3 regions of the Pseudoalteromonas sp. OF7H-1 genome follow, and region 1 is predicted to be linked to each of the others. Evidence: predicted binding sites of a transcription regulator. Region 1 holds the regulator's gene; each other region holds the start of a gene.
What was found. The regulator sigma-54, encoded in region 1, starts transcription at its own class of promoters, with help from an activator protein. The targets are predictions, from matches to a motif close to GTTGGCACGNNNNTNGNNT.
Positions count from the first base shown of each region.

Region 2: the regulator sigma-54 is predicted to act here: its motif matches at 1,236-1,254, upstream of MHN30_RS03070 (flagellar assembly protein T N-terminal domain-containing protein).
Region 3: the regulator sigma-54 is predicted to act here: its motif matches at 1,308-1,326, upstream of MHN30_RS03125 (flagellar basal body rod protein FlgF).

Region 1 is NZ_JAKRFX010000018.1:46,146-48,422, forward strand. It holds gene ptsN (PTS IIA-like nitrogen regulatory protein PtsN) at 1-42, opposite strand, end outside; gene hpf (ribosome hibernation promoting factor) at 44-331, opposite strand; gene MHN30_RS19095 (RNA polymerase factor sigma-54) at 361-1,860, opposite strand; gene lptB (LPS export ABC transporter ATP-binding protein) at 1,907-2,277, opposite strand, start outside.
Region 2 is NZ_JAKRFX010000002.1:217,021-219,297, forward strand. It holds gene MHN30_RS03070 (flagellar assembly protein T N-terminal domain-containing protein) at 4-1,200, opposite strand; gene MHN30_RS03075 (LPP20 family lipoprotein) at 1,406-1,882, shown strand; gene MHN30_RS03080 (flagellar protein FlgN) at 1,957-2,277, opposite strand, start outside.
Region 3 is NZ_JAKRFX010000002.1:224,453-226,729, forward strand. It holds gene flgE (flagellar hook protein FlgE) at 1-1,239, shown strand, start outside; gene MHN30_RS03125 (flagellar basal body rod protein FlgF) at 1,363-2,127, shown strand; gene flgG (flagellar basal-body rod protein FlgG) at 2,144-2,277, shown strand, end outside.

The DNA.
Region 1 (2,277 bases):
AGCTTTACTGCAGTCCTTGTTCACTAATTCACTTAATTTCATCTTAGTGTCGAGTGAGCTTCTCTTTGTGTTTAATAACTTGACGATCTAGCTTGTCGATAAGGCCATCAATTGCGGCATACATATCTTGATGCTCTGTTGATGCAAATAGCTCGCCGCCGTTTACGTGTAATGTTGCTTCTGCTTTTTGTACTAGTTTCTCGACATCAAGGATCACATGCACGTTATTGATATGATCAAAGTGCCTTTCTAGCTTCGCAAACTTGTTGGTGACATAGTCTCTTAATGAGTCAGTAATTTCTACATGGCGACCAGTTAGATTTAGTTGCATAAGCATTTTTCCTTCTTGGGTTTTACGTCTTATATCAAGCTTTTACGCTGATTTGACGGTGGAATGGCTAGGGATTCACGATATTTTGCAATCGTACGTCTCGCTACCTTAATTCCTTGCTCAGCTAAGATATCTGCAATTTTGCTGTCACTCAATGGCTTCGCGGTATTTTCTGCAGCTATCAGCTTTTTGATAAGTGCTCTAATTGCTGTAGAGGAGCACTCACCTCCATTTTCTGTACTTACATGGCTAGAGAAGAAATACTTCAGCTCAAATATTCCCCGAGGTGTATGCATGTATTTTTGTGTTGTCACACGGGAAATTGTGGACTCATGCATCTCAACCATTTCAGCAACATCATTTAGCACCATAGGGCGCATTGCTTCGGGGCCATGTTCAAAGAATGCCTGTTGTTGTTGCACAATGCAATTGGTAACTTTTAATAATGTATCATTTCGGCTTTCTAAGCTTTTAATAAACCACTTTGCTTCTTGTAAATGTGAGCGAATAAACTGACTATCCGTACTGGATTTCGCCGTTCTAGACATCGCAGCGTAATGGTCGTTTACTCTTATTTTAGGCATAGCATCAGGATTTAGCTCTACGACCCAGCGACCTTTTACTTTTTTCACTGATACGTCAGGGATCACATATTCAGGCTCTTCATGAATAATGCTTGCCGCTGGTTTTGGGTTAAGGCTATGAATTAACGTCATGACCTCTTTGAGATCGGCTTCTTTAAGGCGCGTTTTCTTAGCCAAAGTTCGATAGTCACGGCTGGCAAGCAAGTCGATATGCTCTGTCAGGATCATTTTCGTTTCGGCAATCCATGGTGTATCTGGGGCGAATTGATTTAGCTGAATACACAAGCATTCCTGTAAACTGCGCGCTGCGATACCGACAGGATCGAAAAGCTGAATACGTTTGAGCACGGCTTCGACTTCATCCAGCTCGATAGGCTCTTCGCTACTTTCATCATTAATGCTTTCTAAAATGTCTTCGCAAGACAGTGTTAAAATGCCTGACAGGTCGACCGCTTCAATAATCGCAATCGCAATCGCTCTATCTGTTGGACTAAATGGTGTCAGCTCAAGTTGCCACATGAGATAGTCGTGGAGAGATTCAGAGGTTTCCCCTTGATAAACATTATCGTCATCGGGAAGTGGGCCTGAGCTTGCAGCGGGTGCTGCGCTCATATACTCATCCCAAGTGACATCCATGGCAAGGTCATCACTGACAGTGTCTTTGCTCATGGCGGTATCTGAGTCTATTTCATAGTCACTAACCTGCGCTTCATCGCTTGAATCTTGATTGTCGTCAGCACTGCTCTTTTCTTGGCTGTGTTGGTCAGCGTTTTCGCCGTCAGTATTATCACCTTCTTCCACTTCCAACAATGGATTGCTGTCTAATGCTTCTTGTATTTCTTGTTGCAGATCCAATGTACTAAGCTGCAGCAAGCGAATGGCTTGTTGCAGTTGTGGAGTCATTGTAAGTTGCTGCCCCATGCGCAGCTGTAATGATTGCCTCATGTATCTCTAACAATCCTTTTTAACAGTTATTAATACTACGTCTTAACTATAGCTTGAATTGTTCGCCTAGGTAGACATCTCTTACGGTTTGATCTGCCAAAACATGTTCTGGCGTGCCTGCAGCGATTAACTCACCATGTGAAACGATGTAGGCTTTTTCACATACGTCCAGCGTTTCTCTAACGTTATGATCGGTGATTAGCACACCGATACCGCGGTTTTTTAGGTGCTCTATGATTGTCTTTATATCTAACACCGAAATAGGATCAACACCAGCAAAAGGTTCATCTAACAGGATAAACTTAGGATTAGCGGCTAAAGCGCGAGCAATCTCTACGCGTCTTCTTTCGCCTCCCGACAATGCCATGCCCTGTGAGTCGCGAATGTGTTGAATATTAAATTCGTCAAGTAACTCGT
Region 2 (2,277 bases), on a different contig from region 1:
CACTTACAGTTCAAACTCATTTTCATTTTCTATTTGAATTTCAACCAAATCATTAATTTGCACATTGTGAAGTGGGCGATTGCTGATATTTACTGCAATGGCGTTTTGCGCATTCACTTGGATCACTTGCAGTTTATTGATGGTTTTAATTTGATGCATAAACACTTTACCATCGACATTAGTCAGCGGATTGCTATGCGCTACGTTAAGGATCTGGCCATTCTCTAAGCCATGCATACGGCCTAAATTAATTACGACTTGTTCATCATCGATATGTAGGATTTTGCCATTGGTTGGTAAGCAGGCGACCGCTGCGTTTAAATCAGTTGCGATTTGTGTCAGCGTGGTTTGGATCTCATCAGCATAATCTGTCTGCCAAAAGCGCTCACTGTACACATCGATTAATCTGGTTTTCTTAAACGGCCATACGCCTTGAGTGGCATATTGTTTTTGCCACACCCTTTCATGAGAAAGTGCATCAAACAGCGCAAAGTCTACCTTGAAGCTTCTTAAGTATTTATCGCTTTGCCAAAATGCGAGGTCACTATTAAGTTTATCGACACTAGCAATATCAGTAATTTGACTCAGTAGTACAAATTGGCTGTTGGTATTTGCTGTAATGGTCTCGATTAGCTGCTCATTATAATCAAAACGTTGACTGAAAAAGCGGCTAACATCTATGGTCTGTGCAAAATAGGGAACGGGTTCTATGCTCGACTTTTGTTCAGTCATTGTTTGATATAGGCGCTCGCTCACGGCTTTATTTATGTCAAAAATTTGACCTAAAGTTGCTTGATGTTTATTTTTTAGCTGGCTTTGTGTGACTGCAACCTGTTTATTGTAAGCACTGGTTGGGCACTGAGTACTTTGTGGGGTAATATCGATATGCAATGTTACTTGCCATGAATCACCGACTTTTGCTTCAGCAATCACGTTGGCGCTTTGGATTTCGGCATTTGAGCGGATCTTAAGTTGATCTTGGGTGAGCACACCATCGGTGACGGTTTGTACACTACTCACAGAAGCACCAGAAAACAGCAATGCTTGTGTGATGGCGTCGTTTACGGCCTTTCTTTTGGCTTTTTGATGATCGCCATTTTTAACGTCAGCCATGCCGGTCACTTCAAACCATTCGGCATAAGCTGGATTAGTTAAGGTGATGCACAACAGTGATAGACTGATCGTGAATTGCTTTTTCATGTTTAAATGCCCAGATCAAAAACTACTCTTTAACTCAGCAATACCTGTGCCAAATTTTGGCAAGGTTCGTGCATAATCATAGATCATGAAAGTTAATTTTTATTTATTGCCAATACTCGATGAAACCACAACAACCCTTGCGAGACCACGATGCTGGGGAAGTGTTAAATTTTGATTGGTATTTATTGTAGCGGAGTGTGGTGAAATGCGTATCACTAATTCTATCAGTGCAGTTGTTATGGTTTGTTCGCTAGCGGGACTCAGTGGCTGTTCAAGCCTCGTTGACAAGCACATTGAATATGAAACGGTGCAACCGGAAACCTTTCCTGTTTTACGGGCAGTGGGGTACGCGCCTTTGAGTGCTCAGCCGGGTAAAACTGCGGGTGAGAAGCAGCTGATGGCCATTAAAGTCTCAAAATTAGAAGCCTATCGAGAATTGGCTGAGCAACTCTATGGCCAGAATTTGACATCCACTATTACGGTAAAAGGTGCTATTGCCCAAAACGACGGCCTTAAGAGCCAAGTAAATGGACTCGTACGAGGAGCTAAGGTGCTGAAAAGTTACGCTGTTGGTGATACTTACGCTACGGAATTAGAGCTTGATATGAAACGCGTTTATGATTTGTATATTACTCAAGTCAAGCCGCAGAAAATTAAGAAGATATCTTACAGCTTTAAGTAAGCACCCATCGCATGTTGCTTACTTAATGCGCTTCACTTCGGTTGTTCTTCAAAACTAAAATATGGCTGGCGTGGCTACGCCTTTAGATTACGTACTAACTCACTGTCGCTACTTTTCACACTACCATCCTGACCATATGTAATCGAAGTTGGTGCGCCAATTAAGATCCCTTTTAGTTCACGTGTGCTTACATTGGCCTGATGAGCCGTTTTAGCATTGATTTCATTTTTGGTTTGGCACTCACTGAGTAATGCTCGCACTTTAGCGACGAGCGGGGCTACTTCATTGTGTTCAAAGACGTGAGACTCAGTTTTTGACAATTCATTGTCGAGCTTTTGCAGTTTTGAAATGAGAGTTAGCTTTTCACGAGCGATTTCTTTTAAATTGTCGCCACG
Region 3 (2,277 bases), on a different contig from region 1:
AATGGTGATGGTGTACAAACTACTATGGTAGCGCAGCAGTTTCACCAAGGGTCATTAAAGTTCACGCAGAACTCGCTAGACTTGGCGATTGAGGGCGAAGGCTATTTTGCCATGTCAAATTCTCTTCAATCACAGGATTTTACGTATTCTCGAGCTGGTGCATTTAAATTAAATAAAGACAACTTTATCGTGAATGCAAAAGGTGACTACTTGCAAGGCTTCCCTGTTGATCCATCAACAGGTGATACAACGTCTTTGAGTCTAAGCACAACATCGCCAATTCAAATTCCAGATGCATCAGGGTCTCCTCGAGCAACATCGCAAATTTATACATCATTTAATCTAGATGCAACGGCGCAGCCACCTACGATTGCATTCGATCCTACGCAAAGTGCATCGTATAACTCAAGAACGGCAATTACGGTATATGACTCACTGGGTGAATCACATACACTGCAGCTATTCTTCAGAAAAACGGCGGATAATGAATGGTCAACTTACGCAACAATGGACGATAAGCCATTTAACCACAATGCGCAGCAAATTGACCCAACCGCTACACCACCTGTGCCATACACTCCAGTAAGCGTATTTCGTTTTGACGCAAGTGGTATTCCTTCACAAACAGCGGATGATCCATCAGCTTCACCACTGACATTTAGTAACAATACGGGTACGACGTTTAACCCGCTTAGTCTTGCAGGTCCTCAAGATGCGGTCGATCCAACTATTGGTATGTCAAACTTGTTAGAAAACGGCGCAACCTTCCCGAATGATATTGTTGTTAACTGGCGTGATGAAGCAAACACGGCTCAGAAGTTACCGACACAATATTCATCAGGTCGATTTGAAGTGAAAGCGCTGGAACAAGACGGTGCAACCGTAGGTCGACTAGCTGGTATTGATATTGGTACTGATGGCAAAGTAGTAGCTTCATACACTAACGGTGACTCGACTTTCCTAGGGCAAGTCGCGCTCGTACGCTTCCCGAATTCTCAAGGCCTCCAAGCGATTGGTAATACTGAGTGGAAGAAAAGTCTATCTTCCGGTGAGCCCCTAGCAGGCGAGCCAAACACAGGTACGCTTGGTGGTATTAGTTCATCGGCGTTAGAGCAGTCGAACGTCAACCTCACAAACGAGTTGGTTGACCTTATCAGTGCCCAGCGTAACTTCCAAGCGAACTCTCGAGCGCTTGAGGTTAACTCAACATTACAACAAAATATATTACAGATCCGATAATATATTATGCCCTCCAAAGGCTGCTACAAAGGCAGCCTTTTTTATGCCCGTCAAAAACATCTCATCACTTTGGCACTGTGTTTGCATTAACTAGATTAAGTTTGAATTTTATAGGTCATCGTCATGGATAAAATGGTGTATATCGCAATGTCAGGCGCTAAGCAGAGCTTACGCGGTGTGGCACTCAAAGCGAATAACCTTGCTAATGCCAACACGACTGGCTTCAAAGCAGATTTTGCTCAAGCGCGTTCAATGCAGGCATTCGGAGAAGGGTTACCCTCTCGGGTTTTTGCTATGCAAGAACGTCCTGGTACGAATATGACCGGTGGTGCAATCGTTGAAACTGGTCGTGAGCTTGATATTGCAGTAGATGATAAGTCGTGGATCAGCGTCGTTGACGCCTCGGGCGAAGAAGCTTACACCAAAGTCGGCACGCTTAATATTCGTAATGACGGTGCGTTAGTCACAGCTCACGGGCGTCAACTTATTGGCGAAGGTGGACCTATTGTTTTACCTATTCCCGTTGATAAAGTGGTGTTTAGTGACGATGGCTCTATTCAAGTGCGTCCACAAGGTGCCCCCGCTAACTTTCTTGAGGTGGTTGATAGGCTGAAAATTATTGAAGCAGATAATAGTAAGCTACAAAAGGGCAATGACGGCCTGTATAGACCAAAAGAAGATAAGCTAGAAGATGGGATCTGTGGCTTTTGTGAAATATCTCCAACTGCAAAAGTAATGAGTGGCTTCTTAGAGATGTCCAACGTCAATCCCGTTCATGAGATGGTGGATATGATCAACCATCAAAGACAATTTGAAATGCAAATTAAGCTGATGAAAACAGCTGAAGAAATAGATGAGCGACACACTTCGCTCCTACGCATAGTTTAAGAGTGAGGTAGAGATTATGAATCCAGCATTGTGGATAAGTAAAACAGGCTTAGATGCTCAGCAAACTGATATTTCAGTTATTTCGAACAACTTGGCGAACGCCAGTACCGTCGGCTACAAAAAGAGTCGGGCGATATTCGAAGACTTGCT